Regions from separate parts of the Priestia megaterium genome, predicted to be linked through region 4. Evidence: riboswitches for the same ligand, from Rfam matches in the RefSeq annotation. Region 4 holds a riboswitch; each other region holds the start of a gene.
What was found. Region 4 has a riboswitch for S-adenosylmethionine ahead of CEQ83_RS06530 (bifunctional homocysteine S-methyltransferase/methylenetetrahydrofolate reductase). Riboswitches for the same ligand answer to the same signal wherever they lie in the genome.

Region 1: linked by a shared signal. The riboswitch ahead of CEQ83_RS10835 (Na+/H+ antiporter NhaC family protein) and the one ahead of CEQ83_RS06530 (bifunctional homocysteine S-methyltransferase/methylenetetrahydrofolate reductase) in region 4 are both predicted to bind S-adenosylmethionine.
Region 2: linked by a shared signal. The riboswitch ahead of CEQ83_RS23965 (phosphoadenylyl-sulfate reductase) and the one ahead of CEQ83_RS06530 (bifunctional homocysteine S-methyltransferase/methylenetetrahydrofolate reductase) in region 4 are both predicted to bind S-adenosylmethionine.
Region 3: linked by a shared signal. The riboswitch ahead of metK (methionine adenosyltransferase) and the one ahead of CEQ83_RS06530 (bifunctional homocysteine S-methyltransferase/methylenetetrahydrofolate reductase) in region 4 are both predicted to bind S-adenosylmethionine.

Annotation. Positions count from the first base shown of each region.
Region 1 covers NZ_CP023317.1:2,151,194-2,159,422, forward strand. The annotation lists gene CEQ83_RS10805 (spore germination protein) at 1-1,103, shown strand, start outside; gene CEQ83_RS10810 (spore germination protein) at 1,110-2,237, shown strand; gene CEQ83_RS10815 (Ger(x)C family spore germination protein) at 2,221-3,432, shown strand; gene CEQ83_RS10820 (YtoQ family protein) at 3,595-4,035, opposite strand; gene CEQ83_RS10825 (ABC transporter ATP-binding protein) at 4,206-5,117, shown strand; gene CEQ83_RS10830 (ABC transporter permease) at 5,110-5,877, shown strand; SAM riboswitch class I at 5,979-6,085, shown strand; gene CEQ83_RS10835 (Na+/H+ antiporter NhaC family protein) at 6,171-7,481, shown strand; gene CEQ83_RS27580 (hypothetical protein) at 7,521-7,649, opposite strand; gene CEQ83_RS10840 (LacI family DNA-binding transcriptional regulator) at 7,774-8,229, shown strand, end outside.
Region 2 covers NZ_CP023317.1:4,672,134-4,680,362, forward strand. The annotation lists gene sat (sulfate adenylyltransferase) at 1-162, opposite strand, end outside; gene CEQ83_RS23960 (sulfate permease) at 215-1,294, opposite strand; gene CEQ83_RS23965 (phosphoadenylyl-sulfate reductase) at 1,314-2,027, opposite strand; SAM riboswitch class I at 2,282-2,384, opposite strand; gene cdaS (sporulation-specific diadenylate cyclase CdaS) at 2,698-3,324, shown strand; gene CEQ83_RS23975 (VOC family protein) at 3,422-3,805, shown strand; gene CEQ83_RS23980 (potassium channel family protein) at 3,873-4,661, shown strand; gene CEQ83_RS23985 (YugN-like family protein) at 4,671-5,075, opposite strand; gene CEQ83_RS23990 (glucose-6-phosphate isomerase) at 5,176-6,525, opposite strand; gene CEQ83_RS23995 (hypothetical protein) at 6,771-7,019, opposite strand; gene CEQ83_RS24000 (Na+/H+ antiporter subunit A) at 7,234-8,229, shown strand, end outside.
Region 3 covers NZ_CP023317.1:4,614,243-4,622,471, forward strand. The annotation lists gene CEQ83_RS23585 (tetraprenyl-beta-curcumene synthase family protein) at 1-825, opposite strand, end outside; gene CEQ83_RS23590 (alpha/beta fold hydrolase) at 857-1,633, opposite strand; gene CEQ83_RS23595 (gamma carbonic anhydrase) at 1,741-2,268, shown strand; gene CEQ83_RS23600 (phosphatase PAP2 family protein) at 2,460-2,984, shown strand; gene CEQ83_RS23605 (glycosyltransferase family 4 protein) at 3,003-4,148, shown strand; gene metK (methionine adenosyltransferase) at 4,180-5,382, opposite strand; SAM riboswitch class I at 5,515-5,632, opposite strand; gene pckA (phosphoenolpyruvate carboxykinase (ATP)) at 6,007-7,596, shown strand; gene CEQ83_RS23620 (DUF2584 domain-containing protein) at 7,631-7,873, opposite strand; gene CEQ83_RS23625 (alpha/beta hydrolase family protein) at 7,928-8,229, opposite strand, start outside.
Region 4 covers NZ_CP023317.1:1,298,788-1,307,016, forward strand. The annotation lists gene CEQ83_RS06515 (hypothetical protein) at 1-29, shown strand, start outside; gene CEQ83_RS06520 (Cof-type HAD-IIB family hydrolase) at 87-884, opposite strand; gene metH (methionine synthase) at 1,262-4,705, opposite strand; gene CEQ83_RS06530 (bifunctional homocysteine S-methyltransferase/methylenetetrahydrofolate reductase) at 4,706-6,544, opposite strand; SAM riboswitch class I at 6,652-6,758, opposite strand; gene CEQ83_RS06535 (YkvI family membrane protein) at 7,092-8,126, shown strand.

The sequences.
Region 1 (8,229 bases), 850 kb from region 4:
CAAGCAAAGTGAAAACAAGGACGATTGAAGAGCCCGTATCAGAAGCATTAGTGAGAGGGCCGAGAGTAGGCTTCACTGAATCTTTAAGTGATAATACTTCTTTATTAAGAGGAAGCGGAGACATTGAAAATTTGTCGCTGGTGAAATTTCAAGTAGGAAAGCGTTCCAAAAAAGACTTAGTTGTTGCTTACATAAAGGAAATTGTTGATCCAGAACTAGTTGAAAAAGTAGAAAAACGAATTAAAAAAATTGATCTTGATAATGTACCGGAGTCAGGATATGTGGAACAACTCATTGAAGATAATTACCTTAGCCTATTTCCTCAGGTGCAGAATACGGAGCGTCCTGATCGTGTAATTGCTGCTTTGATGGAAGGGAGAGTAGCCATCTTATTAGACGGGACGCCTTTTGCTTTGATTGCCCCCGTTACGTTTAGCATGATGCTACAGTCGCCGGAAGATTATTATGAAAGGTGGATTCCCGGTACATTTATTCGTTTTCTTCGTTATATTGCAGTAGTTCTTTCCCTTTTTACACCGGCTTTGTATATTGCTTTTATTTCGTTCCACCCAGGGATGATTCCGACTAAATTGGCTATTTCCATTATAGGAACAAAGTCTGGAGTGCCGTTTCCAGCCCTTATAGAAGCCTTATTCATGGAAATAGCTATCGAAATCTTGAGAGAAGCTGGACTCAGGTTACCAAAACCAATTGGTCCAGCAATGGGAATTGTCGGTGGATTAATTATTGGAGAAGCTGCTGTGCAGGCAGGGATTGTTAGCCCTATTTTAGTGATTATTGTGGCGTTAACTGCCATTTCATCGTTTGCTATTCCGCAATATAGCGTCGGGATTTCATTGCGTATTCTTCGCTTCATAGCTATGCTATGCGCTGCCATACTTGGATTATACGGCGTCGTTTTATTTTTCCTTTTTATGACCAGTCATTTGGTGAAACTAAAAAGTTTTGGCGTATCTTACATGAGTCCAGCGGTACCCTATCGTTTAAGTGAATGGAAAGACTTGATGGTCCGTATGCCTCTTATGATGATGAAAAGACGTCCAAAGATGATGCACACCAAAGATTCTCTACGAAAAGGATAGCAGCTTATGATAAAAGGAAGTGAATCAGAGGTAATGATAAATTCAAAAGATCGTATTACGACGCCACAAACAGCTATTATTGTCATCAATTTTATACTTGGAACTGGTATTCTGACGTTGCCTCGAACAGCTGCGGAACAAGTGAAAACACCAGATGTGTGGTTAACTGTTATTCTAGGAGGAATAGTCACCATGATAGCAGCGATAATCATGGTGAAGTTAAGCGGGAAATTCCCTGGAAAGACGTTTTATCAATACAGTAAAGAAATTACAGGGAAATGGTTGAGTAAGTTAATTAGCTTACTTATGATAGGTTATTTTTTACTGCTTGGTGGTTTTCACGCTCGTTCATTGGCAGAAGTAACCGGATATCTCTTGCTGGAAGGAACGCCGACGTGGGCTATTATTATGCCATTCATGTGGATAAGCCTCTATTTAATTAGAGGGGGCATTAATCCGATCGCTCGACTGTTTGAAATTATATTCCCTATTACCGTTATTCTTTTTTTACTGGTAGCTTTTATGAGTATGAAAATATTTGAAATAGATAATCTGCGCCCCGTACTTGGATCAGGAGTCCTTCCTGTACTAAAAGGGGTAAAAACAACTGCTCTTGCATTCACCGGTCCTGAAATCATGTTAATCATTTTAGCTTTTATGAAAGAACCGCACAAAGCAGGAAAAGCTGTGCTAGTTGGAATTACTATTCCTATATTTATTTATGTGATTACTGTTGTAATGGTGATTGGAGCGTTATCGATTGATGGAGTAGTAGTAAGAACATGGCCAACGCTTGATTTAATAAGGAGTTTTGAGCTGACAGGCTTGATTTTTGAACGATTTGATTCCTTGCTGCTAGTTGTATGGATCATGCAGATGTTTGCTTCTTTTACTATTAACCATTACGCCGCTTCATTAGGACTGTCTCAGCTTTTCCAAAAAAACATTCATCCATTTATGTATGGTTTGCTTCCGGTCATATATCTTATTTCCATGATTCCTAAAAATATTAATGATGTATTTAAATTGGGAGATATGATTGGCAATATCGCCTTAGTTTTATTTGGCTTTTTGCCGCTGCTTCTTCTCATTATTTCAAAAGTAAAGGGAGTAAAATATGAAACAAACCTTTAACCATTTCCAGTACCTATTGGTTTTGTTTTCTGTTTTTTTGCTCTTTCCTCTGGCAGGCTGCTGGAGCAGTCATGAAATTGAAGAGCAAAGTTTTGGAGTGGGTGTGGCCTATGATAAAGGTAAGGAGTCCATAGCTGAAAAAGAATTTGATGAACAAGGAGAAGGGTATACTAAAAAGAACTTGATTACGTCAACTTATCAACTTATCACTCCTCAAGTCGCAAGTTCAACCACTAAACAAGGAGGACCGCAGCAGAAATCTTACGTAAATATTTCGGAAACAGGAGATTCTCCTTTTCAAATGCTTCGTGAATTATCTTTAAGAAGTGACACTCCTTTAACTAGTCCTCATATGAAAGTAATGGTTATCAGTGAGGCCCTTGCACGAGCGTATAGTTTAGAGCAATTAGTGGACCAAACTCTTCGGGACAATGATTTTAGACCTAGTTGCCTTGTGTTTATTAGTAAAGGAAGAGCTAGCGACACGTTAGAATCAAAAACAGCAGGAGAGATCCCAGCTTTTCACCTGTATGGAATGATAGACAATACGTATCGAACAACGCGGGTTTTACCGCCCATGCCGCTTATTAAATTAGCAAGCAAGATTCAAACTGGATCTAGTTTTCTGTTGCAAAATGTATTATCAGCAAATGGAGAAATCAAATTTGCGGGTGCTGGTATAATTAAAGGGGAAACAAGCAAAATGATTGGTTTTTTGAATGAAGAAGAACTAGATGGTTTGGCTTGGATTACAGGGAAAGGGAAAGGCGGGCTAGTAAAAAGCTTTGATAAAAAGACCGGTCAGCTGATTGTATATGAAATAGAGTCTATGAAAAGTCACATTCAACCCCATGTTAAAGGAGATAATATCTCTTTTGATGTACACATTGAATCAGTGGGAAGGCTATCTGAAAGTTGGATGACCTCAGGGAGCTCTTTTAATAATCAATTTTTACAGAATGCGCAAAAAACTTCAGAAAAAAAAGTAAAGTACCTGGTAAGAAACGTACTAGAAAAAATGCAAACAAAATATAAAGTTGATGTTGCAGGTTTCGGAAATCAATTGAGAATTAAGCAGCCTAGAACATGGATGAGGGTCAAAGGAAATTGGGATCAAACATTTAGTGAAGTGCCAATTAACTATGATGTGAAGTTAACGATTAAAGATTATGGAGCATCCGGATCAAAAAAGTAAGCACCTGACTGTAACTTTGCTTATCGTTATGTCAAAAATGAAAAAAACCTAAAAAAATAATAATCTCGGAACTTCCCACGAAATACTCATCGTATGCTTCGTACAGAGCCTTCAACAAACAACAAATAAGAGCTGCCGGTTTTCGACAGCTCTTATTTGTTGTTATTCAAAAATATAAGCTAGTGCTTGAAGAGCCTGTTCTGGCGTTTCGACTACAACTTGGGCTTTGTTTGACAGTTCTTTAAGCGGGTGGTGCAGTTTTTCAGGGCGAACCAAAATTAGCGGTTTATCTAATGCGATGGCTGTCGCCGCATCCATTGCGCTGTTCCACTGTTTGTATTTTTCACCAAATAAAGCAATGACCACATCAGATTTTTTAAGGAGCACCTGCGTGCGTAAATTATTAATTTGAGAAGCAGCTTCATCTTTTAAGACAGCGTTAGGCTGTTTTCCTAAAATTTCTTCTCCAATGTTGTCGGAGCGGTCATGGTCTGTCATGGGACCGACAAAGGTAAGGGGAAGGTTTAATTGTTCCGCTTGGTTTTTAATTTCGTCTCGCCAGTTATCGTGAATTTGCCCGGCAAGGTATACGGTTAAGTTCATTATGTAGAAGTCCTCCTCTAACTAAGATTTGTTTTATTTTATCAAATGTAAGCGGATAATACGAATGATTTGAATGGGCTACTTTTCCAAAAATAAGGTTATAGTAGACAAATAGTTAAAAAAGAGAAACAATAGAAGGCGTATTGCTAATTAAAGAAAGGATGTACATGATGACAGAAACAGTGCTACAAGTAGATCATGTCAGTAAAGTAATTGGGAAGAAAACCATTTTGCATGATGTATCCTTATCGGTTGAGCGCGGTGAGATTTTCGGATTGCTTGGTCCGAACGGATCTGGAAAAACAACGCTCATTCGTACCGTCGTAGGACTCATTAAAGAAACAAAGGGAACAATTACCGTCAATGGGTTTCCTTTAAAAGAACAGTTTACATCAGCTATGAAATCAATTGGAGCGATTATTGAAAATCCTGAGTTTTATGATTATCTGACGGGCTATCAAAATTTAAAACACTTTGCGAATATGCATGAAGGGATCACAGCAGAACGCTTGGATGAAGTGATTGCGCTAGTAAAGCTTGAAAACAGCATTCATGCAAAAGTGAAGACGTATTCCCTTGGGATGAGACAGCGTTTAGGAGTAGCTCAAGCTATTTTACATAGGCCTGCATTGCTTTTACTAGACGAACCAACAAATGGTCTAGACCCAGCGGGAATGAGAGAATTTCGTACATATTTACAAACCCTCTGCAGGGAAGAAGGTATTTCAATTTTAATCGCGAGCCACTTATTAAAAGAAGTGGAAGCATTATGTGACCGCGTTGGTATTATTCAAAACGGCGAGTTAAAAGCTGTTCAAGATCTATCTCCAAATCGTCAAGATCAAGGGATGTATGTAGAATTTGAAGTATCTGACGTGCAACAAGCAGCGGATCTTTTATCTCAAGAATTCCAAGTAACAATAAAATCCGATAGTATTGATGTAGTGATTATGAAAGAACAAATTCCAGCTGTGAATAGAAAATTAGTGGACAGCGATATTTTAGTCTACCGAATCACTCCTGTTTATGAGACGCTTGAAGATTCGTTTATGTCCGTTACGGAGGGAGAGCACCATGCTTAAGTTAATTCAAAATGAACATATGAAATGGTTTTACAAAAGAAGTACAAAAGTCACGTTTATTACAATCGGCATCTTAACTCTTTGTATGGCTCTTTTAATGAAGAAAGTAGCAAACAGCGCAGGAACGGAAGACAACATATTGAATTTCCTGTCATTTAGTGCAGGCATGCTGATCCTCGTTCAATTTTTCGCGCTTGCTGTTGGAGGATCAATGGTTGCAAAAGAGTTTGAAGCGGGTACCATTAAGCTTCTTTTAATTCGCCCTGCTAGACGTTCAACGATTTTAACGTCCAAGTACATAACGCTCATTTTAATTAGCTTGTATTATTTGCTGAGCTATTTGCTTTTTTCGTTTGTATGGGGAGCATTGTTCTTTGGATTTGCCAGTCTAGAAGGAGATGCGCAGCTGCTTAAAAACATTACGCTTACGTATGACAGCGCGTATATGGAAACGTTTATGATGATGACGTTTGCTTTTATGCTGTCGTCTTTATTTAGAAACAGCGCGCTTGCTTCAAGTCTAGCTATTGTCGTAAGTATTGGGGCGAAAGCAGTAACTGGGATAGTATCACAGTTTGGTCTATGGTGGGGGAAATTTTTACTGTTCGCCAACACAAACTTTGTGCAGTATATGGACGGAATGAAGACGATGTTTGACGGAATGACAATTCCATTTTCAATCTTTATCTTAGTTGCACACTTTGTCTTCTTTATGGGGGTAGCATGGGTGGCGTTTTTAAAACGTGACGTAGCTAATTGATGTGAGAATTTTCACACTATATATTTTTCTAAAATAGCATTTGACAATTAAATAAAAAGAGATTACAGTAGTGAAAGACTATTTTTAAAACAACTACAAACTTCTTATCAAGAGAGACGGAGGGACTGGCCCTACGATGTCTCGGCAACTGGCTGTACGCAGTGCGGTGCCAAATCCAGCAGACGATGTTTCGTTTGGAAGATGAGAAGGGTAATCTTATGATACAAATAAGAGACCTCTTCTTATCAATAAGAAGAGGTCTTTTTTTATTACGTAAACAAGAGGTGTTAAGAATGGAACAACAAAAAGGAAACGGCTGGGCGCTGTTACCGCTGGGCGTCTTTTTAGTCCTGTTTGTCGGATCAGGAATTATAACGGGAGATTTTTATAAGCTGCCTGTATTAGTAGCTATTATCATTGCAGCCATTGTGGCGCTGGCTATGAACCGCAAAGATTCACTTAATGTAAAAGTGGAACGATTTGCTAAAGGAGCAGGGCATCCTGATATCATTATTATGGTACTTATTTTTATTTTAGCAGGTGCTTTTTCTCAAGTCGCTAAAGGCATGGGAGCTGTTGATTCAACGGTAAACTTAGCTCTGTCTGTTCTTCCGCAAAGCTTAGTGGTAGTCGGAATCTTTGTTATTGGCGCATTCATTTCAATTTCGATGGGAACGTCAATGGGAACAATTGCTGCATTAGGGCCTATCGCTGTAGGAATCAGTGAGCAGGCGCATGTATCCATTACATTGGCAATTGCTGCCGTTGTTGGTGGTGCAATGTTTGGAGATAATTTATCCGTAATCTCTGATACGACCATTGCAGCAGTTCGTACGCAAAAAACAAATATGTCAGATAAATTAAAAGTAAACTTTTTTATCGTACTTCCTGCAGCGATTGTTACGGTAGTTTTATTACTTGTAATGACGCTAGGCAATACGTCATCAGTAGAAATTAAAGATTTTAGCTGGTTTAAAATCTTGCCTTATGTCGGCGTACTAGTTGCTGCCATATTTGGTGCAAACGTATTAAGCATTTTAACCGGAGGAATTGTATTAGCCGGCTTGATTGGATTAGCTGACGGAAGCTACACGCTTTCTTCTCTTGCTAAAACTGTGACAGAAGGTATTGGCGGAATGTCGGAATTAATTATTTTATCTCTTTTAATTGGCGGAATGGTTGAACTCATTCGCTATAACGGCGGTATTCAGTTCTTATTGAACTTATTAACACGACGCATTCAAACAAAAAAAGGCGGAGAATTCAGTATCGCTGGATTGGTAAGTTTAACTAATTTAGCCACGGCTAATAACACGATTTCAATTATTACAGCAGGTCCGTTAGCGAAAGAAATCTCTGATAAGTATTCAATTGATAATCGTAAATCAGCCAGTCTGCTCGACTTGTTTTCATGCAGCGTTCAAGGGCTTATCCCTTACGGTGCACAAATGCTTCTAGCAGCAGGATTTGCTAAAGTTTCACCAATTGAGATTATTCCATTTACATTCTATCCAATGTTAACAGCGGTTTGCGGTATCATTGCGATTGTAATTGGCTTTCCTCGTTTAAATAAAAAATCAAAATCATCTAAAGAAGCTGCGTAATATCAAACCCTTAAAAAGAACATTCTTTTTAAGGGTTTTTTACTGTTTGAAAAAATCAGTCGGCTTTTTTTCATCTAGCTCCTTCCAAAGTGTCTCATTTTGTTTAAGTGCATAAGCCGCTCCTCCGATTTCAATTCCGCATAATAAAATGAATAATAAAATACCCATGATATGACCTCCTTATATAAGTGAATAAAAACATGATTGTAACGGGTTTAGCTTATTGCTGTTTCACTTTATAATGAGAATAAAGTATGAAACGCGTTTCAGCGCAAGAGAAAAAGGTGAAAACATGACAAATATCCGAGATATCGCAAAAAAAGCTGGTGTATCTGTTTCGACCGTGTCACGGGTTTTAAATCATCATCCGTATGTAAAAGAAGAAAAGCGCCGTCTGGTAGAAGAAGTAATTCAAGAACTTAATTACGAACAAAACATTAATGCCGTTCACTTATCAAAAGGGAAAACAAATATGATTGCTGTCGTCTTGCCTTTTATTAATCATCCTTATTTCAGTCTGCTTTTAGAAGGAGTGGCCTCTCAAGCGTTAGAAAAGCAGTATCAGCTTGTTATTTGTCAGACGAACTATGATGTAAAAAAAGAAGAAGAAGCGCTTCATATGCTAAAAACAAAGCAGGTTGATGGAGTGATTATTTGTTCTAGAGCAGGCAGCTGGAGCACGATTGAATATTATCAGCAGTACGGGCCGATAGCCGTGTGCGAAAACGTACAAAATCGTTCTATTCGC
Region 2 (8,229 bases), 1.7 Mb from region 4:
TCCTAAAAACCCCGTAATTGGGCTGTAAGCACCAATCCCAATTAGTTCTAAATCACTTAGAGCCATGTTGTCTACTTCAATTTCTTTTGTTAGTGAAGTGTAGTCATATGTTGGTTGATATAAATTAATTAATTCTCCACCGTGTGCTTGAATTGTTGTCATTTTGTAAAATCCTCCTTAAGTAATTAACACAATATAATAAAAAGCAATTGAATCACGCAGTCATTTTTTCTTTTTCCGACTGCAAGCTTGCTCTTTTTCTTCTAGTCGTTCTAGCTAAGCTTAGAACACCTGCTGTGGCAATGCAGCCACTAGCTAGCACCACAAATGAATATAAGTCGCTTTCAAGTACTAATTTCACAAGAACATATGAGATTACGAGTGAAAATACAGGGGATACCACCCAAACCTTTAACATTTGAATGACCACTTCGCGCTGTTCTTTCGTAAATCCCGTTTTCGCTGCGCCTATCCCAATAATAGAAGACGTAGTGACCTGTGTAAGCGGTACTGGCAAACCAAACAGTGAAGCTGCTGTAACAAGAGAAGCACCAGTACCTGAAATAATGCAGCCTTCCCCTACAGAATAGCGAGTAATTTTTTTTCCGTTTGTTTCAATAACTCGGCCTCCTAGTAAAAGAGCTCCGAGTGCCACCGCCAATCCTCCTGCTATGACACCCGTTGTAGCATCCATTAACCCAGCTCCTACTAGAGGACCGACAGCATTTGCCACATTATTCATTCCAGCTGAGAAGGCTTCAAAGAATCCCGTCGCTATAACTAAAATCGTTAAAACTCTTTTCCACTTTCCCTCTGCTTCTTTTTTATGCGCTCTGCGTTTTATCACTTTCCCAATCAAAAAAGCAATGACAAATGAAACTAGCGGAACAATAATCCAAAAAGACATGACAATTAAAAGTTTTTCTACATACAGAGATTGATAAGCTACTCCTACTCCAACAACTGAGCCAACTGTTACTTCACTTGTTGATAGAGGGATACCAATCAAATTCGCGAAAAAGAGTGACAGCGTTGCAGCAGCCAGAATGATAATAACTAATTCTACTGACAGCAGTTTTTCAGGTATGATACCTGAACTGATGGTTTTTACCACCTCACCGCCTCCGGTAACAGCTCCGAGCACAATTCCTACAGCACAGATGAACAGGGCCACTCTTCGCTTTTTAATTGCACCGGAGCCGTATGAAACGCCCATAGCAGCTGCTGCACCGCTTGCCCCAATATTCATTGCAAAAAAAAGCGCAATGATAAAGGCAACATATAAAAGCATCATTTATTCAGCTCTTTCGTATTTAAGATTCGTGTAATCCGCACTCAACTTTTTGTGTACCTGCCCATCTTCCTGAACGTAAATCGTCTACATTATAGGCAGGTGCGGTACAGGGCTCACAGCCGATACTTGGGTAGCCTTGATCATGAAGTTTGTTGTACGGCAAATCATGCTTATACACATAGCGCCAAATTTCTTTCCATGACCAATGAATTAACGGACAAACTTTCACCTTCTTGAATTTCTCATCTTTATTAAAATAATTCGTGTTGGCACGAGACTCAGACTGCTCGCGTCTCAAACCAGAAATCCACGCATCATAAGGAGCAAGGGATTCTCTTAGCGGAATGATTTTTCGAATTTGACAGCATAAGTTAGGCTGACTCTTCCAAAGCTCATCTCCATGTTTTTCAGCTTGTTCTGCAAGAGTTAAATCCGGCTTTTTCATATGAATACGTAAATCAGGGAAGCGTTCTTTAATTGCATCAATCACTTCATATGTTTCTTTAAAATGAACGCCTGTATCTAAAAAGACAATTTCAGCGTCTTTTTTCACTTTTGAAATTAAATCAATTAACACGATTCCTTCGATCCCAAAGCTTGACGCATAAATAATTGAATCTCCGTAGGTATCATACGCCCACTGCAATGCTGAAAGGGCTCCTTTTGTTTCATCTTTACTGTCGAACTCTGGAAATGTATCGCTCCAGTTTTCGTACGTATATAAGTCTGCCATTTTCTCCACTCCAATTCTTAGTTATCCGCGTTATCCAATAAAAAAAGACGGTTTTACCCACTAGAATTGGATAAAACCGCCTCTAGTGTGTCTAGTCAGCGAAACTATTTAATTCTTACTTTACTTCGGCGTGTTCAAAAATTTGTTTTAAGTCGGGGTTTACAGTCATTGGTTTCCCTTCTCAAATTATCGCTTGCGCTATATCAAAATAAAAAGTCTTCCGTATTGAAAGACTGGGTAGGCAATAAATTTTCACCTTATCTTTCAAAATGATACACACTTTGCTGGAATTAGCACCTTGCTAAGCAGGTTGCCGGGGTTCAACGGGCCAGATCCCTCCACCACTCTTGATAAGCATTTTTTAAAAATTTTAGCATATTTAGAATATTTGTCAACATTAAAAATCATATATCCGATAAGAAAACTATACTTTAAATTCACAGAAATATCTATACTTTTATTTAAAACAACATATGTAAATTTGACCCAAATGTGAACATATCAGTTTATAAAACGCTTTCTTTTTTCTCCAACTTTTGATGTTCTCTTGCTAAATAAAACGCAAAATCTCTCTATAAAATTAATAGCGGATTTATAAGCTTTACGGATAATTCACCCACATTAGCACACATTACAGATAACACTGACTGACAGATAGGAGCTATATAAGATGGAGAGACAACCCTTTCAATTAGACGATACAATTAAAAATAATGTACGAACATATTTACAGCAGATTTCAACTGAAGCCTCTAATTTAATTAAACATTTAGACACGAGTGATCATTGTATCCTATGTGATTTTGAGGAGATGAGAAGGTTATTTCAAGATGTTCAAGCTACGGCCGCCTCTTATTACTTGCGTCATTACTTATCGCCTTATACATTTGAATACGCTGCTCTGTCCCTAGCTATTCATAACCTCTCTGAGAAACGTCACGGCGCTTTAATTGTCATTGAACGGGAACAAAATGTTGATCCTCTTATTCAAAAAGGAATGCCTATTCAAGCTCCTGTCAGCGCTACGCTAGTTGAGACACTGTTCTATCCAGGGACACCCTTACATGACGGAGCTGTCCTAATTAGAAATAATCAGCTTATTTCGGCTGCTAATGTTTTACCTCTCTCGTCTATTATTTCAACGAACAAAAAATTGGGAACACGTCACCGTGCAGCCATTGGAATGTCAGAAAAATCGGATGCATTAATTTTAGTTGTATCTGAAGAAACAGGCAAAATTTCGTTTGCGCTTGATGGAAGCCTCTACCCTATTCACTCCAGCAAAAATATGATTTAAGAGCCCTTTCCTAATAAGCAGCCCTATCTTGACTTCTATATCCTTTCTCTTTAATATATTTCATAGTTTTTACATACTATAGATACGGGTGATGCATATGGCAATTTTAAAATTTGAACATGTAGGCGTTCAAGTAAAGGATATAGAAAAATCTATTGAGTTCTATACACAAAAGGTGGGATTAGAGCTCATCGAAACACTACCACATACCGATCCGTCTTTGAAGCTAGCTTTTCTAGGTTTAGAAGGCAATGTAATCGTAGAGTTAATTCAAGGGTATAACTCAAGCTTACCTAATGAAGGTAAAGTTCATCATTTTGCGCTGGCAGTAGATGGAATTGAAGAGGAGTTTGAGCGTTTAAAATCAGCAGGCGTTTCATTTGTGGAAGAAAACATTGTAACTTTGCCAAATGGAGCAAGATACTTATTTTTCTATGGTCCAGACAAAGAATGGATTGAATATTACGAAGTAAAAAGATAAAGATATCTTATACCTTCAGTGAAAAATGGTCATACTGTGGCTATGACTAATCACTGGAGGTATTTTTATGATGGAATGGCTATTATTTCGACTTTTTCGTCGTTCTATTTTAGTGCGGCTTCTTTTTATTATCGGCTGCCTTGTTTTACTTTTCGGCATGCTTATACATTTCCTAGAGCCGCAAACGTTTGGGAATGTGTTTGAAGGAATTTGGTGGGTTATTATTACAATCTCTACTATAGGGTACGGTGATTTTGCTCCCACCACTACGATTGGAAGGTTAGCTGCAATTATTTTAGTCCTCATTGGAACGGGATTTATTACTACTTATTTTGTCACGCTTTCTAAAATTGCTGTTTCCGCTGAGAGCGCTTATCTGGAAGGAAATTTAAAGTTTTATGGAAAAGATCACTTCATCGTTGTGGGGTGGAATGAGCGCGCCAAACTCGTGCTAGAGTCTTATCGCGACGCATTTCATAAAGAAGACATTGTTCTTATCGACGACTCTCTGACTAAAAATCCCATGATCTGTGATCGCGTTCATTTTATTAAAGGAAGTCCCTCTCACTATGAAGTATTAGAACTTGCCAATGCTCGGTACGCAAAAAAAGTGCTGATTACTGCGGATCAGCATAAGACAGAAGAATATGCAGACATGAATACGATTGTTACGCTAGTCGCTCTGCAAGGATTGAACCCTTCTATTTACAGCATCGTTGAACTGTTAACAAAAAAGCATATTCAAAATGCGCAAAATTTGGGGGTAAATGAAATGATTAAAACAAACGAGTTGATTAGTCAAGTCATGTACGAACATATTTTTGTAAAGAAATTAGAGAGTTTAAGAAAAGAATAATCCTTTCAATTATTGAAGCAGCGCCTCTTCTGCCTCTCTAATTAGCTCTTCTCCTAAACTGATATACTTTTCTGGAAATGAAGCGTCTGGGTCTTGGGGTTCTGCAAACTGATTAAATGAAGCACCCATGTTTCCATTGTGAACATTGTCATCTAAGCCAATTTGATACTTATGTGAAAGTAAAAATGGCGTACCAATCTGTACGGTTGTTCCTTTAGAATCCAGTTCTCCATTCGTAGCTGTAAACGGGATACGTAAAAACTGATAGCCGACTTCATCATTCATCTTATAGTCGAATGAACCATGATCATAATCCCAATTTCCTCCAATGTTATACCCAAGCGGCTTAAGCGTTTTTTCCAATTCATAAAGCTTGAATAATGTGCCGTCTAATCTTGAAGATAATTCAATCATCTTATCCCTCCTCTGTTTTAACATGTCCTTTTTCCAGCTTTTTATCCTTTATCTCAAAAGCAAAAAAGTTCACCTTCTAACAAGAAGGTGAACTTTTTATTTATTTCAAACGCTTTTCTAATTCTGCTTTTTTCTCTTCAAAACCAGGTTTTCCAAGAAGAGCAAACATATTTACTTTATATGCTTCTACTCCAGGCTGATCGAACGGATTTACTCCTAGTAAATAGCCGCTGATTGCGCATGCTTTTTCGAAGAAGTATACAACATATCCAAATGTATACTCATCTAGCGCCGGAATGTTTACAACTAAGTTTGGAACGCCTCCGTCTGTGTGAGCAAGCATTGTACCTTGGAACGCTTTTTTATTTACAAAGTCAACTGTTTCCCCAGCTAAGTAATTTAGTCCATCTAAGTCCGCTGCATCTTCTTCAATTGTTAGCTCATGACGAGAATCTTGAACTTGTACAATTGTTTCAAAAATATCACGACGACCTTCTTGTACATATTGACCTAAAGAATGAAGATCCGTTGAGAAGTTAGCAGATGAAGGGTAAATACCTTTTTGGTCTTTTCCTTCACTTTCACCAAATAACTGTTTCCACCACTCAGCAAAGTATTGAAGAGCTGGCTCATAGTTAATCAGCATTTCAATTGTTTTTCCTTTATTATAAAGAACATTACGAGCTACAGCATATTGATAAGCTGCGTTTTCTTCTAGCTCTGATGATGAAAATGCTTCTTGAGCATCAGCTGCCCCTTTCATCATTTGTTCGATATCAAGACCTGCAGCGGCAATTGGCAATAAGCCAACTGCTGTTAATACTGAATAACGGCCGCCTACATCATCTGGAATAACAAATGTTTCATAGCCTTCTTCGTCCGCTAATGTTTTTAATGCGCCGCGCGCTTTATCTGTTGTTGCATAAATACGCTTGCGTGCTTCTTCTTTGCCGTATTTCTCTTCTAATAATTTACGGAAGATACGGAAAGCAATCGCCGGTTCTGTTGTTGTACCAGATTTTGAAATAACATTAATAGAGAAATCTTTATCTTGTAAAACATCCATTAAGTCTTTCATGTATGTTGAGCTGATGTTGTTACCAGCAAAAATAACTTGCGGAGTTTTACGCTGTTCTTTTGATAATGTGTTATAGAATGAATGCTGAAGCATTTCAATAGCAGCACGAGCACCTAAGTAAGATCCTCCAATACCAATAACAATTAATACATCTGAATCAGATTTAATTTTTTCTGCACTTTTTTGAATGCGTGCAAATTCTTCTTTGTCATACTCCGTAGGAAGGTCTACCCATCCTAAAAAGTCGTTCCCAGCACCTGTTTTTTCATGAATTGAATGGTGAGCTACTTTCACGGCATCACGTAAGTATGTAAGTTCATGTTCACCAAAAAATGATAACGCGTTTGAATAATCAAAACGAACATGTGTCATAGTCTGTTCCTCCATTAAAATATCTTTATTTTCCACTTTATCGAAACTGTTAGCTGAATTCAAGTGAATCCACTTACAATTTGACACAATCATTATAGTTTGTTGAAACTGCAATCATTGTATGTACCCTTTTATTTAACGATAAATTCCGTTATGAAGTCAACTAATGTTCTTTGATTACAGAACGGAATTCATGCACGATGACGCAAATAATAAGCAAATAAAAAACGACTAAAGAGTGGTCTTCAATCGTTTTTTATTTGCTTACCGGATGGTGCAATATAGTTCATTTCACCTATCTTTACATATTGTCTCGGTTTATAAGAGGCTTTTAACAGGGAAGAGTCTATTGATATGGAATTTTCAGCTTCACTTTTAGAAGTGATTAGCATCCTGTTTTCTTCTTTCATTTCCAAGTGATTATTTAGCACAAATCCACTCATACATAGTGCGGTAAAAATGAGAAAACTGATGGCTATTTGTTTCCTATACATTTCCATCACCTCACTCTTAGAGTGACAATTTCGCATGATTTTTATACGTCGAAAAAAATTTTTTTATGTTTTTTTTATGGATTTTGTGACGAGTTTCTATTTATTTAATAAGCCTTGAAAATTCTGCTGATACTAAGAATTAGCATGGATGCATGCATAATTAAATTATTATATAATCGGTTACAGAATTGAATATCACAAGGAGGTTTGTCTTTTGTCGTGGTTGCACTTGGTGATTTTATCGCCTTTTTTATTAGCCTTTTTTGTCCCGCTTCTGTATAGGAAATTCCAGCGTATTCATACAGGGTGGTTCGTTTTACCTCTTCCACTTGTGTTGTTCATTTATTTCACACAATATATCAGTGGTGTTTCTAAGGGGGAAACATATCTACATTCAATGAAATGGATACCTAGTCTGGGCATTAACTTTGATGCTTATGTGGATGGACTCGGTCTTCTATTTTCTCTGTTAATCACCGGAATTGGGACACTTGTTATTCTTTACTCCATTTATTATCTTTCTAAGACAAAAGAAGCGCTGCATTCGTTTTATGTCTATTTGCTTCTTTTTATGGGATCTATGCTAGGAGTTGTATTATCAGACAATTTAATGAGTCTTTACAGCTTTTGGGAATTAACAAGCCTTTCATCTTTTTTATTGATTGGTTATTGGTACAAACGAGAGAAATCTCAATACGGAGCCTTAAAATCTATGCTCATTACCGTATTCGGAGGACTTTCCCTATTAGCAGGAATTGTACTTTTATACGTCATGACAGGTACTTTCAGCATACGCGAAATTATCTCAAACGTAGATGTGGTTACATCAAGTCATCTATTTATTCCAGCTCTAGTCCTCATTTTATTAGGGGCCTTTACAAAATCTGCTCAGTTTCCTTTTCATATTTGGCTGCCAGATGCAATGGAAGCTCCAACCCCAGTGAGTGCATACCTTCATTCAGCTACAATGGTAAAAGCGGGAATTTATCTTTTAGCAAGACTCAGCCCTGTTTTTGCTATAAGCGCCACTTGGTTTTTTGTTATTTCAATCATAGGACTAATTACACTGTTTTGGGGCTCGTTTTCAGCAGTAAAGCAACAAGACTTGAAAGGGATTTTAGCTTTTTCAACAATTAGTCAGCTTGGGATGATTATGTCACTTATAGGAGTAGGTAGCGCAGCTATTCACTATGATTTTTTAGACGATAAT
Region 3 (8,229 bases), 1.7 Mb from region 4:
CATTTGCTGATAGTGAGGATAATAAAAACAAAAGTTCAAATCTCCTCCTGCTTTATCTTCTTCTTGGTCAATTAAATAATCGAGTAAAATATGTAAACCTTGAATATAAGGAAAATATCCCGCTTTTATTTTCTCCGTCATTTCTTTGGTCATCTCTTCTTGAAAACTGTAAGCGGCCAAACAAAAAATGCCTAACGTTGAACCAGAGCACGCTGAAAATTCATACCACTCCATTTCAGGAACACTGTGCCGGTGAGCATCAAACCAATTCTCTAATCGTGGAACTCTTTCCTTGATTTCAACATGCTTATGTATTTGCAAATCACAATAATAAGTAGCTAGTTCTAATAAATGTGAAGAGACGATATGGTAATTACAGGCTTTTCGCAAGGACTGCTGACAAGTCTGGACAAGTTCCGCTAAATATCCTCCATCGTCTTTATCCGTTCGAAAACGATAGTAATCCCCAAGAGGTGCATGAGGAGTCAACGCATCTGGCATCGATTCGTGTAAGGCTGCAAAATCTTTAGGATCGAGCGAATTGCTGCGGTCACATAAGTTATCTAAGTAATCGCTGATTGTTTGGTAGGCAACGATAAATTTTACGCATTCAATCATGTTTTCTTTCGCTAAAATCGATAGGATACCGCCTCCTTCACAATGAAAAGTTTTTGTATCGATACTTGCCAATGCTTGAGTGCGTAATTCTTTATTAGGAATCTCTTTTGCCCGTTCCCGCCAATGGTTAAGCTCATGATGAACGACGGGAAACACTTCTCGATAAATTTTTCTCATTAATGAAATAGGACGAGACGGAATCTTCATTTATTTTCACCTCAATTTCTGACAGCACTCATTAAATGTGAAGATCAACAAAGCTTTTCGCGTATGTAAAAACGTATTCTCTTTCAGGCTCATTAAAGATTTCGTGATACAGCTGAGACCATTCTTTGTAGATTTTTTCACTTAGCTCTATTTCATCAAACCACTGTCTAACAATCAGCTTTTCAATAATTTTATCTTCTCCTGCCTGCATCACAAGAAGCGGAACATCCGGCAAACGATCGATATCTTTAAAAGCTAAGTTAACAGCTTGAATCAATTCTCGGTACCATCTTACAGAAACTTTTGTAACGTACAGTGAGTCGTTTTCATCTTCATCTCGAACTTCTTGATTTCTTGTTGCTTTTTCAACAGTAAGACCCAAATCAAAAAGTTTGTTCGGCATGACTTTATTTAATCCTTTAGATAACATATCTAAGTAAGCTGGTACTTGCTCTTTTAATCCTAGACAAGGTGAGGAAAGAATCGCACCCCATATAGGAAGATTTTTTGTCTGCAGCGTACGAATAACCGCCAGTCCTCCCATACTATGTCCTAACAGGAAAATAGGCAAATCATATTTTTGCGCTTCACGTACCCATTCTTCCACTTCATATACATATTCATCAAAGGATAGGATATGTCCTCTTCTTCTCGTTGTTAAGCCTTGGCCAGGAAGGTCTCCCATGATTACGTGCATTCCAACCGAACGCCACATCTCAATCAGCCAGCGATAGCGCCCGTGATGCTCCGCTGCTCCATGGACCATGACAATAACGCCTTTTGGATTTACTGCTTCCCATTTATGCATTTGAGTTACTCCTTCTTCCTTTTTTTGTTTACCTGCTTTAAAAACCTTTGTACACTTACATTAGAAGATTTACTACTTTTTTTCAACTAATAAAGGGAGATGATTTGATGATTTATCCGTATAAAGAAAAAATGCCTAATATTGCACCCAGCTGCTTCCTCGCAGACTATGTCACGATTACTGGAGATGTCACCATTGGTGAAGAAAGCAGCATTTGGTTTAACACCGTTATTAGAGGAGATGTTTCACCTACTATTATAGGTAAACGAGTAAATATACAAGATCAATCAACACTCCATCAAAGCCCAAATGCTCCTTTGCTTATTGAGGATGATGTGACAGTAGGACATCAAGTTATTTTACACAGCTCCATCATCCGCAAACGCGCGCTCATTGGCATGGGCTCTATTATTTTAGACGGTGCGGAAATTGGTGAAGGTGCTTTTATCGGTGCAGGAAGTTTAGTGCCTCCCGGTAAAAAAATACCACCTAATACTCTCGCACTCGGTCGACCTGCTAAAGTAATCCGCACTCTGACTGAGGAGGATTTAAAAGATATGCAGCGCATTCGTACAGAATATGTAGAAAAAGGGCAGTATTATAAGTCTATTAAGAAATCTGATTCTTCATTATAAAGGAAACGTTCCCTCAGAAAGTCATACTGAGGGAATTTTTTTAGTATCTCCACAAACTCTCTAATCATGTTCTATTCTCTCCACAATTGTAAAGAAATTTCCATATTAATTTACATCGTTTTAGTACTGCCTCCACAATTAAAGATTAAACTGAATAATAAAGACGTATTTATTAAAAAGGGAGCGACTCTATGAAAGCCAAGTTAATTCAGTATGTATACGATGCCGAATGCCGATTATTCAAAAGTGTAAATCAACATTTTGATCGAAAGCACTTAAATAGATTTTTACGTTTACTAACTCATGCCGGCGGAGCCACGTTTACCATTGTGATAGCGTGCTTGCTGCTATTTCTGCATCCTTCATCCGTCGCTTACGCCTGTGCGTTTTCTCTAGCCGTTAGCCATATTCCTGTTGCCATTGCTAAGAAGCTATATCCGAGACAACGGCCTTATATTCAACTAAAGCATACAAAAGTATTAGAAAATCCATTAAAAGATCATTCATTTCCATCGGGGCATACAACGGCTATTTTTTCGTTAGTTACCCCTCTGATGATTACTTACCCAGCCTTCGCTGCCGTTCTTTTGCCGCTTGCAGTAACGGTAGGCATTTCAAGAATTTATCTCGGTCTGCACTATCCGACGGATGTCATGGTAGGCCTGATACTCGGCATCTTTTCAGGTGCTGTTTCACTGAACATATTTTTAGTCTAATTGATAGGAGGAGTACTCATGAGAATTGCTTTATTTACAGATACATTTGCTCCGGAAGTTAACGGAGCTGCTAAAACACTTTATCAATTTACTCAGTATGTCAAATCAAAGCAAATTCCCATCCAGGTATTTGCTCCTGAATTTGCTCATAATCGGTCGTTTTCAACATACGTTCACCGCTCGCCTAGCATGCCGTTTTTCCTTTATCCAAACAGCCGCTTTTCATTGCCAAACGTTCTAAAAATTAAAAAGCAGCTGCAGGAATTCAACCCTTCTCTTATTCATTTGGCCACTCCTTTTACAATGGGGCTTTGCGGCTCCTATTACGGGAAAAGATTAGGTATTCCTCTTGTCGGCTCTTATCATACCAATTTTGATGATTATTTATCTCACTATGAACTTGAAAAAATGCGTGTACCACTGCAAAAATATATGAAATGGTTTTATAAACCTGTACAAAAATTATTCGCTCCCTCCGAAGTGACCAAACAGCAGCTAGAAAAACAAGGGTTTCACAACGTAGCTATTTGGTCGCGAGGGGTAAATCACAAATTGTTCCATCCCCACTATGACCGCTTTGATATTCGTATTAAATATAATATAAAAAAACCCTACATCTTAACGTATGTAGGAAGGTTAGCTAAAGAAAAGAACGCTGATTTTTTACTAAAAATTGCCCGATCTTTACCTGATCATATCCGCCACCAAGTTCACTGGCTTATTGTGGGAGATGGTCCTTTAAAAGAACAAATGCAACAGCAAGCATCTGAGCATATGACATTTACAGGCTTTCTTGAAGGTAAGCAACTTGCTCATATCTATTCTTCATCTGATTTGTTTGTTTTCCCTTCAGAAACAGAAACGTTCGGAAATGTCGTACTGGAGTCTCTTGCTTCTGGAACTCCCGTGGTGGCAGCAAATGCAGGAGGAGTTAAACAGATGGTTCAGCACGGGCGAAACGGCTACCTTTGCAAACCTCACTCCTTAGAAGAATTCAGTTCGGCTATTACAGGTTTACTTGATGATTTGCACCAGCGGCTTCACTTTAGCCATGCAGCGAGACACTATGCTCTTACTCAATCATGGGACGCCATTTTTCAGCATTTGCTTTCAGAATATGAAGATGTCGTAGAAAAATCTGCTGAAGGTATTCAATGGGCATAAAAAAATCTCCGTTTTCACGGAGATTTTTTTATTATTTAGCTAAAGCTTGAGTTTTTAATGCTTCAGCTTTGTCTGTGAACTCCCAAGGAAGCTCCACATCTGTACGACCAAAGTGACCGTAAGCTGCTGTTTGCTTATAAATTGGGCGACGTAAATCAAGCATTTTAATGATGCCTGCTGGACGTAGGTCAAAGTTTTTGCGTACTACATCTACTAGTACTTCTTCAGAAACTTTTCCTGTACCGAATGTATCAATTGAAATAGATACTGGCTGTGCAACACCAATTGCATATGCTAGTTGTACTTCACATTTATCAGCAAGATCAGCTGCTACAATGTTTTTCGCAACATAACGAGCTGCATAAGCTGCTGAACGGTCTACTTTTGTTGCGTCCTTACCAGAGAATGCACCGCCGCCGTGACGAGCATATCCGCCGTAAGTATCAACGATAATTTTACGACCAGTTAAACCAGCATCTCCTTGAGGGCCGCCGATTACGAAACGTCCTGTTGGGTTAATGAAATACTTTGTATTTTCATCAATTAACTCATTTGGAACAACTGGATTAATTACATATTCTTTTAAGTTACGTTGAATTTGCTCTAACGTTACTTCTGGGTGATGCTGAGTTGAAATAACAATTGTATCGATGCGAACAGGTTTGTTGTTTTCATCATATTCAACTGTTACTTGTGTTTTACCATCCGGGCGAAGGTAAGGAAGAATTTCTTCTTTACGTACTTCTGTTAGACGGCGAGCAAGTTTATGAGCTAATGAAATTGGAAGAGGCATTAATTCTTTTGTTTCGTTACATGCATAACCAAACATTAACCCTTGGTCTCCAGCTCCGATTGCTTCGATTTCTTCATCGGACATTTGACCTTCACGTGCTTCTAACGCTTGGTCTACACCAGCAGCGATATCAGCTGACTGCTCGTCGATAGATGTTAATACTGCACAAGTTTCAGCATCAAATCCGTATTTTGCACGAGTATAGCCAATTCCTTTAATTGTTTCACGAACTGTTTTAGGAATATCCACGTAAGTAGAAGTTGTAATTTCACCGCTTACTAAAACTAAACCAGTTGTTACGCTTGTTTCACAAGCAACACGAGCATTTGGATCCTTTGCTAGGATAGCATCAAGAATTGAGTCAGAAATTTGGTCACAAATTTTATCGGGATGTCCCTCTGTAACAGATTCTGACGTGAACAGACGACGTTGTGTTGACATCAGTTTTCCTCCTTATAAATACGATACATTGTGATACGGTACTCATTCCCTTATTTTCATTACACGTTAAAAAATATAAAAAAACCTTTCCTTGTATCGAGGAAAGGTATCAAATTCTACATAAGCCTTTCACTCTTATCGATCAAGGTTGTGCCCTTGCATCAGGTTAGCACCTTATCGTCTACACAAAAAAATGACGATGGTTGCTGGGTTTCACAGGGCCTGTCCCTCCACCAGCTCGGGATAAGAGAGTATCCGTTCAAGGACATATAATACATGAAAAAGCGCTTCACTGTCAACAACATTCAAATGGAAATCATCTCTTTATGTTTGAATCTGTTTTAATGTAACATACTCAAATTTAAAAATAGTATACCTTATTAAGAATGATCACGAAGTTTGGTTAACAAGACAGACCAAAAAAAGGCTTTCACTTGAAATAGCTTCACTTTTTTCGCTTCTAGCACATATACATGTGTCTAAAATAGGTATAACGTACATTTTTTTATAATACACAAACATTTTTAGTTAAATAGTATAGAATAATTAAATAAATGTGTTATACTAATTATAAATTTCAAACATTAATGAATAAATAATAGCTAAAAAAGGAAGGTAGTGCACATGAGTACTGTTGATATGTCTATCGAATTAAATGGTTTGCTTCAATTAAAAACAACAAAACACCAATTATCTGTTCCACAACTTGTTGAAAAAATTCTAGCTCGACGCGAAGGAACGCTGACTTCTACAGGTGCTGTGTCAGTCGAAACCGGAAAATATACAGGCCGCTCTCCTTTGGATAAATTTATTGTAAGCGATGCTGTATCTTCAAAAACGGTTGAATGGGGACCCGTCAATCAGCCAATTTCTGCTCAGCGATTCGATGCGCTATACAAAAAAGTCTTAACCCACTTAAAGAAGCAGGATGAACTTTTTGTTTTTAATGGATATGCTGGAGCTGATAAAAAGTATCAGTTACCAATTCAAGTAGTTAATGAATTTGCATGGCACAACCTATTCGCTCAGCAGTTATTCATTCGCCCTTCAGCTGAACAAAAAACAAATGATGATGTGAAGCCGTTTACAATTGTAGCAGCTCCAACGTTCAAAGCTGACCCTGAAACAGACGGGACGAATTCGGAAACCTTCATTATTCTTTCATTAGAGCGACGCATTGTGCTAATTGGAGGAACTGAATACGCTGGTGAAATGAAAAAATCCATTTTCTCAGTGATGAACTTCTTGCTTCCTCAAAACAATATTCTATCCATGCACTGTTCTGCTAACGTAGGAGAAGAAGGTGACGTTGCATTATTCTTTGGTTTATCTGGAACGGGTAAAACAACGCTTTCTGCTGATGCAAACCGTCGTTTAATCGGAGATGACGAGCACGGTTGGTCAAGCTCTGGTGTATTTAATATTGAAGGAGGCTGCTACGCGAAGTGCATTCAGCTTTCCGAAGAAAAAGAACCGCAAATTTTTAATGCAATTCGCTTCGGCGCAGTACTGGAAAATGTAGTGTTGAATCAAAATACGAAAGTAGCAGATTACAATGATAATAGTTTAACAGAGAATACTCGTGCCGCTTATTCAATTGACTCTATTGATAATACGGTATTGCCAAGCGTTGCTGGGCACCCTACAGCTATTGTCTTTTTAACTGCTGATGCCTTCGGCGTCTTACCTCCAATCAGCAAGCTTACAAAAGAACAAGCGATGTACCATTTTCTGAGCGGATACACTAGTAAGTTAGCTGGAACAGAGCGCGGCGTAACATCGCCACAGGCTACTTTCTCTACATGCTTTGGTGAGCCTTTCTTACCTCTTGCTCCAACAACTTATGCAGAAATGCTAGGAAAGAAAATCGATGAACATAACGTAAATGTCTACCTTGTAAACACTGGATGGACCGGCGGTGAATACGGCGTGGGTGAACGAATGAAGTTAAGTTACACTCGAGCTATGGTTCAAGCAGCTCTTGAAGGAGAACTAGCTAATACCGAAACAGTAACAGATGCTATTTTTGGTTTATCGATTCCAACTCATGTTCCGGGAGTTCCTGATGAAGTGCTTCAGCCTTCTAAAGCATGGAACGATGCAACAGCTTATAACCAAAAAGCAACTGAACTTGCCGCTAAATTCAAAGCGAACTTCAAGCGTTTTAATGATGTAGCATCGGACATTTCAACATTAGGCGGACCTAGAGTCTAATAAAAAACCGATCGTCTTATAGACGATCGGTTTTTTAGTTAGTCGAATGTAATTTTGTCAGTTCATATGTGACAATGGTTTTTTCCTGCTCCATTTCTACCTTACGCACAACAGCAGTTCCAATACATTCTCCATTTTTCGTTTTGTGAATGTTTAATGGAATATCCAACGGATACAAACGATATCCTTTTTTCTCAACTTGAAAAATGTTATCTGTTACACGCTTTTCGTTGCCTTTTGTCACAATCATTGTATTTAATTCTAGCGGCATCCCCATTTTCTCTCACTCCTCACTGTTATTCTACTTGTTTTTTCTATCGTAGCATATCTTTTATTGCGCTTTCATCCACTTCGTTAACTTCTTTACCGTTTCTCGGTTTTCTTTTGGTGGAAAAGCATGTGGAAAGTTTTCAAAATACCAGCTGGTAACTTTTTTATTGGACTTCTTTAGTTTAGATTCGAGCTGATAGGAATGATCAATTGAGACGTTTTTATCTTCTAAACCATGAATAAGCAAGACCGGCGGCTCGACGAGATGAGCACGATGCAAAGGTGTCCTCCATTCGTATCTTTCAGGATATTTAGAAGGAGTTCCTCCAATCACCCGCTTCATCATTCTTCTTAAATCTTCTC
Region 4 (8,229 bases):
ATTTTTTTCGTTCTTTACGAAAAAAATAAATACCATTTTCTTATTAAATAGATAAAAGCGGTCAATTTAAACGTTGACCGCTTTTTTTAGATTGTTTGCTTATTTTTTTCTAAAACAATACGCGCTGCTTCACTAACAGATGACACAACAGCAGAGGCATGGCGCTGAACAGCTTCAGGAGCTGTAGCCATAGCGAAACTGTTCGGTGTTAATTGAAACATAGGAATATCATTAAATGAATCCCCCACACATGCAATTTCCTCTGGTTTTAGCTGAAGATGATTTAATAAAATTTCAATGGCATTTCCTTTGCTGATATGTTTAGGCATAATATCCAAACACTGCTTGGCAGAAATATATGTATCAATATAATCACCAAACTCTTCGTTCACTTCTTTTTGCAGAGCTACCATTTCATCATGATCTCCAAGAACCGTGATTTTAGATGGAGAAAGAGCGTGACCAAATGAATCTGTCATTTCAATTTGTTCTTCGATAGGGAAAAACATGTGAGTTTCAATTGCTTCAATAATTTCATTTCGCTGCTCTACATAATTCGTGTCGTTTGAACAGACAAGCGTAATACGGTTAGGATCTATCGTTTTTTTATAAAGTTGAACCGCTAAATCATCTTCAAACACTTTTCCATGAAGTTCTTGATTTTCTTTGGTCCACACAAATCCTCCGTTTTGGCTAATGCGATGAAATGTATTATTAATATCAGTAGAAATCTTTAAAATTTCCGTATCCATTCGTCCAGAAGCAAGACAAACCTCTACTCCTTGGCGCTGAAGTTCACTAAGTGCGTCTGCATTATGCTGTTCTACGTATTTTTCTTCGTGTAAAAGAGTTCCATCTAAGTCGCTTACAAATAATTTAATCATCTCTTGAAAATTCCTTTCCCTAAAAAAATTACCTTGATAAGAGTGTTACAAATTTATTACATTCCTTATTCTATCAGTGTTTCCCAAGAAACTCATAAAAAAAGCTCAAACCGGCGGTGAATTCAAAGAGATTAAGACATAACTACATCACTTTTTTTCGCAGGAGTCTTCGCCTTGCCCTCTAATCAACAGCTAGAAACAGCTACATGAAATCTAGTTTGCCATCATAATGAAAACAATCCGAACGGAGTTGATTCTCAATTAAGAATTAACTCCGTTCGAATCTTTCTTCAACTAAAATCCATTTGTCGCAGCCTTTTTTTTAGGTTTGTTCACTGTAAAAAAACAGCCGCGGTCTAAAAGACCGCAGCCATGTTTTACAATACGTTAAAATATTTCGCTTCAGGATGTGCAAAAACAAGGGCTGTAACAGAAGCTTCTGGTTCCATCATGAAACCGTCTGTTAACTGAATGCCGATGTCTACAGGTTTAATTAATTTAAACAGTTTTGCTTGGTCTTCAAGGTCTGGACATGCGGGATATCCGAATGAAAAACGCTGACCTTGGTATTTGGCTGAAAAACGCTCCGCCATTGTAAAGTCAGGCGAATCGGGGAATCCCCAGCGGTCACGAATTTGCTGATGAACACGTTCTGCTAATCCTTCAGCTAGTTCAAGCGCAAGAGCTTGGAACACGTGACTCTTTAAAAACTCGCCGTTTTCTTTGAATTTCGCCGCGCGTTCGCGAATGCCTGTTCCTGCTGTTACAGAGAAGAAACATACATAGTCCATCTCTTTTTCTTTAGGCTTTGCAAAATCAGATAAGCACAGGAACTGTCCTTTTGCTTGTCGAGGGAAGGTAAAGCGTTCAATTTCTGTTTTTTCATCAGCAGGATCATAAATAATTAAATCATTTCCGTCTGCTTGAGCAGGGAAGAACTGATAAATAACCGCTGGTTTAATTAAGTTTTCTTTTAGTGCCAGTTCGAGAAGGTCATCAACGGTTTCTTTTAATTGAACAGCACGCTCGTCTTTTTCAGCAAGCAGCTTATTCACTTTTCCTTTTAGTCCTAAGTGATGGCCTAAAAGCATCTGCCAGTTAATATACGGAAGAACCTGTGCCAAATCGTAGTGTTTGACAACGTGGCGCTTTAAATCAGCCGGTACAAAAACAGGAACATCCGTTGAAATGGCGGATCTTTCTAAAACAGCCGTAGCTGCTTGAGCGGTTTGAGGCTGGCGTTCTCGAACCGTTACTTTCTTTTCTTGACGCGTTTTTAAATCTGCTAAAAGCTGAATAACTTCTTCTTTGTTCTGCAGCTTATTTGCTAACGCTAATCCGTCCATCGCATCTTTGGCGTAGAGGACGGCACCTTCATATTCCGGGGCAATTTTAAAGTCAGTAAATTTACGGGAAAGGGCAGCGCCTCCTACCATAATTGGAACATCAATGCTTGATTGCGTTAAATCTTGTGCAGTTAAAACCATTTGCTGAGCAGATTTTACTAAAAGACCTGACAGGCCAATGATGTCTGGCTTTTCGTCTTTTACTGCTTCAATCAGCTGCTGCGGCGTTACTTTAATTCCTAAATCAATGACTTTAAAACCATTGTTGCTTAAAATGATGTCTACTAAGTTTTTACCGATATCGTGCACGTCGCCTTTAACCGTTGCAAGAATCACTTTTCCTTTTCCAGAATCATTTTCAGTTGCTTCCATATGAGGTTCTAAAAAGGCAACGGATGCTTTCATAACTTCCGCACTTTGAAGCACTTCTGCTACAATCAGCTGGTTGTCATTAAACAAACGTCCGACTTCCGCCATCCCCTTCATAAGCGGTCCGTTAATAATATCTAACGGATCATCATATTGAGCTAAAGCCTGTTCTAAATCAGGAAGCAATCCTTCTTTTGTACCTTCGACAATATACATTGCCAATCGTTCTTCAAGTGTTAACGTAGAAATTTCTACTTTTGCTTCTTTCTTTTTATCACGATAAAAGTCTGTAAACGTGCTTAGCGTTTCATCAGTTGTGTTAAATAATAACGCATTAGCAAGCTCAATTTCAGCTTCTGGAATAGAAGCATAGCGCTCTAATTTTTCTGTATTAACAATGGCATAATCGAGTCCAGCCTGCGTACAGTGATAAAGGTAAACCGCATTTAGTACTTCACGTCCGACTGGAGGAAGACCGAATGACACGTTACTTACGCCAAGAATGGTCAGGCAATCAGGCAGGGCTTCTTTAATCATTTTAATTCCCTTAACTGTTTCTTCAGCAGAACCAATATATTGTTCATCACCAGTCCCTACAGGAAACACAAGAGGGTCAAAAATAATATCTTTTGGATTAAAGCCATGTTTTTTAACAAGCAAATCATGTGAGCGTTTAGCAATCTCTACTTTTCTTTCTGCAGTAACGGCCATGCCTGTTTCATCGATTGTACCGACAACCAGAGCTGCACCGAATTTTTTTACTAGCGGCAAGATTGCATCAAAACGCTCTTCACCATCTTCTAAGTTAATGGAGTTGATAATGACCTTACCTTGCGAGTACGTTAAAGCTTTTTCAATAACTTTCTCGTCAGTTGAATCGATTACAAGAGGAACCTTCACTTTTTTTACAACTTCTTGAATAAATTCCTCCATGTCTTCCATTTCTTCACGGTCTGGATCTGCTAAGCAAATATCAATAACGTGAGCACCATTTTTAACTTGAGCACGCGCAATTTCAGATGCTTCTTCAATTTTTCCTTCCGCAATCAGACGCTTGAACTTGCGAGAACCGATTACATTCGTACGTTCTCCCACAAAAAGAGGGCGCATAGAATCGTCATATACAAGCGGTTCAATACCGGTTACAGCATGATTATGCTCGGAGCGATCAAGCGAACGAGGCGCAACCTCTTTTACTGCTTCAGCAAGTGCTTTAATATGAGCAGGCGTTGTACCACAGCATCCGCCTACAAAGTTCAGCCAGCCTTTATCAGCAAATCCTTTAATTTTTTGAGCCAGCAGCTCAGGGGACTCATGATAATTGCCTTCTTCATCCGGAAGTCCAGCGTTTGGATAACAGCTAACAGCTGAAGTGGCTAGGTCTGAAAGAGAGCGAATATGATCCGTCATAAATTCAGGACCTGTCGCGCAGTTAAGTCCGACTGAAAGAGGCTTCATGTGTTCCAGTGATAAGTAAAAAGATTCGATATCTTGACCAGCGAGAGTTGTTCCCATTGGCTCAATCGTTCCTGAAATCATAATTGGAACTTCTATTTTCAGTTTTTCAAACGCCGCTGTAATGCCTAAAAACGCAGCTTTTACGTTCAGCATGTCTTGACAGGTTTCGACTAGAAGTAAGTCAACGCCGCCGTCTAACAAACCCCGAGCTTGCTCTTCGTACGATTCTACTAACTCAGGGAATGTAATACCTCCCGTAACAGAGAGAGTTTTAGTGGTAGGACCGATAGCTCCAGCTACGAACCTAGGCCATTCGGGAGTTGAATATTTATCGCGGGCTGCACAAGCAAGCTTCACAGCTTCGATATTCAATTCATACGCCAAGTGGCCTAAATCGTATTCATCAAGTACGGTAGATGTTGAGCCAAACGTATTGGTTTCAATGATGTCAGCACCCGCTGCAAAGTACTCTTCATGAATGCGCTGAATCACATGAGGCGCTGTTCGGGTCAAATATTCGTTGCAGCCTTCATATTCTTCGCCGCCAAAATCTTCAGCGGTTAAATCAGCATCTTGAATCATCGTTCCCATTGCTCCATCGATGACGAGTATTCGCTTCTTTAGTTGTTGTTCGATAAGTGAGCTCATTTATATCTTCCTTTCTGATGTAACGAGTTGCTTGTCATGAATATAGCGTGTTAGAATTTCGGTCATTTCATAGCGCATAAACGGCGTAATTAAGTAAATACCGTCAAATAGCTCATATGCTGTATCAATTAAGTTTTTTGCAATCGCAAGGCCTTCGACTTCACCGCGAATCCGGTCATTTCCCGTTGCGTCCATACGTTCTAGAATATCTTCTGATAATTTAATTCCAGGTACTTCATGGTGAATAAATCGAGCATTTCTTGCGCTTGTTAACGGCATGATCCCGATGTATACCGGTGTTGTTAAATGTTTGGTTGCTTCATATACCTCTTCAATTTGCTTAGTTGAATAGAGAGGCTGAGTAATGAAATAGTGAGCCCCGCAGTCGATTTTCTTTTCCAAGCGCTGAACGGCTCGGTCTAAGTGACGCACGTTTGGGTTAAAGGCAGCTGCAATGGAAAAATTGGTTTTTTGACCAAGCGGTTTGCCGGAATAAGATAGTCCTTCATTAAACTGAGCGATTAAACTAATCAAGTCAAATGAAGATAAATCATAAACCGAAGTGGCGCCAGGGAAATCGCCAACTTTTGACGGATCACCGGTAATTGCAAGCACTTGATTCATTCCTAGCGTATGAAGTCCCATTAAATGAGATTGAAGTCCAATTAAATTTCGGTCGCGACAGGTAATATGAATAAGCGGTCGTGCTTTTGTTTCTTGTTGCATCAGTGTTGCCATTGCCAAGTTGCTGATGCGAGGTGAGGCAAGAGAATTATCAGCTAATGTAATAGCATCTACGCCGACTTTATCAAGTGCTTTTGCGCCTTCTAAAAATTTCGTCGGACCAAGCTGTTTAGGCGGATCCAGCTCGACGATAACCGAGCGGCGCTTCTTCACAATTTCGTGCATATGAGGTTTATCCTGCTGCTCACGCTCTTGAACCGTAACGGCTGGTCTCATTTTAACGACTTTGCTTGTAATCGGAGGCAGGTCTTTTAAGGCAGACGACATGGCGCGTACGTGAGCTGGTGTTGTACCGCAGCATCCTCCAATTAAGCGAACCCCTTGTTCGCGGAATAAACGCGCGCTTTCTACAAAGTAGTCTTCATTCGTTTCATATTCCAGCTTGCCTTCCACATACGCCGGAAGGCTGGCATTAGGGTAAGCAGATAAGAAAGCACGATCAGGAAGCGGTACTTCTTCAAGAGACTGAATCATATGATAAGGACCTAAACGGCAGTTTAGCCCGACAACATCTGCTCCCAAGTCTTCTAATTCTTTTAATGCATCTGCTAAAGGACGCCCATCTTGCAGTACGCCAATATCATGCAGGGAAACGTGGGTAATAATAGGCTTATCCGTTTCTTTTCTTGCTAGTGTAAGAACGGTCTTTAATTCTTCGAAATCATAGTATGTTTCAAATAAAAGGCCATCCACGCCTTCATTTAAAAGCCAAAACATTTGTTCACGAATGCTTCGCTTAACCTCTTCTAAGCTAATAGCATTTTTTTGGAAAGAACGAATTCCGCCGAGTGTACCAACCACGTAAGCCTGATCGTTTGCAGCTTGTTTCGCTAATTTTACACCAGCAACATTGATGTCTTTGACTGAATCTTCTAATCCATAACGGGCAAGTTTTTGATAATTAGCAGCGTACGTATTTGTTTGAATAACGTTTGCACCAGCTTCTACATAGGCTCTGTGAATACGAGAAACCTCTTCTGGTTTGGTGATGTTTAGTTCTTCAAAACAGCTGTCAATACCGTGTGAGTAAAGGAGGGTACCAGTGGCACCATCCCCAATTAAAATTTTAGACTTTAAATCTTCAAGTAACCCCATGTCAAAACCTCCTTAAATTGTTCCGCTTCTATTTCACGAGTGATTCGTTTTATGCAATATGCCGATAAAATAGAAAAAGTCTTCTTAAGAAGAAGACTTTTTTCGCCTTCTTATCTTCCAAGCAATAAATTGCTTGCTGGATTTAGCACCATGTCTCTAACGACTGGTTGCTGAGGTTTCAAAGGGCCAGTCCCTCCACCTCTCATGATAAGAATCAATTGTATATAATTGAAACATATTTTTTTAAATAGAAAGAATACTTATTTAATAATTTATCTGATTTTTAGAAATTATACAACAGTAAATTGTGAATTTCCAGCAAATATTGAGGAAAATTTAAAAGCTAAAGGGAAAATATCCGTATATTTTGTTTGAAAACTGCCGTTATGTTAAGGGATAAAGGGTTTTCATGAAAAAAAACAAGAAGGAAATAAAAAAACGAAAAAGGAACAGCACCGGGTGAGGCGAGGATTTACATATAAAAGGCTCGTCTTTTTTTAACCGTTTCTACATATAGTGAACTATGAAGGGTAGAAGGGTGATGGGCATGAAAAGGTGGAAACTCACGCTGCAGGTTGCTGCTACGTATGTAGGCACCGTTGTAGGAGCCGGTTTTGCAACAGGCAAGGAAATTGTTCAATTTTTTACACAGTACGGGGAACTTGGAATGGTTGGAATTTTGGTCAGCGGCTTGTTTTTTATTTGGCTAGGTTCGAAAATGATGCTGCTTTCGCACGCAATTGGGGCTTCTTCTTATCAGCAGCTTAATACATATTTATTTGGTGATGTACTTGGAAAAGCGGTAAACGGTGTAATGATCGTCATTTTATTTGGAGTAACTTCAGTCATGCTAGCGAGTACGGGGGCAATAGGAAAAGAACAGTTCGGGCTGTGGCCTCCTGTTGGGATGATTTGTACAATTGTTTTAACTTATATATTTATCGCAAGAGGAATTAACGGTATTTTAATGGTTAATTCTCTTGTTGTGCCGATGATGCTTTCATTTGCTTTTATCATCTTTGTGCCAAATGTCAGCTATTTCTCACTGATTCAAACGAAGCCAGACTTAACGCTCGTCACACAGTGGAAGTGGGCGGTTAGTCCCTTTTTATATATTTCCCTAAATCTAGCTTTGGCTCAGGCCGTTTTAGTTCCATTAGGAAGCTCCGTGAAAGATAAGAGCGTGATCAAAAAAGGGGCCGTAATAGGAGGATGTGTACTTACGTTTATGCTTGTTTCTACTCATCTTGCCCTTTCCAATTTGCCTTATTCATTTCAACTTGATATTCCTATGAGTGCCGTTGTTAAAAATATCTCAGCGTGGGTGAATGTTTTATTTACGGTAGTTGTGTTAGGTGAGATTTTTACTACATTGATTGGAAATGTATTTGGAATCGCTAAACAGCTTCAATCATTTCTTCCCCTGAATGACAAACAAGCTTTTGCGTTTATTATCTTGGCATGCTTTATTATCGGGCAATTTGGATATGCTCAGCTTCTTGAGTTTTTGTATCCGATATTTGGCTATATTGGACTAGCTTTTGTATGGATGCTATGTATTAAAAAAGAAAAAATAAGCTAAAAGCTGGATTTTGAAGAGCAGATGTGAAAAAACGAAGTTAAATGATGTGACAAGTCGATTTTACTTTGCTATAATGTAAAACAAATAAGACTCTAGCAGTCGA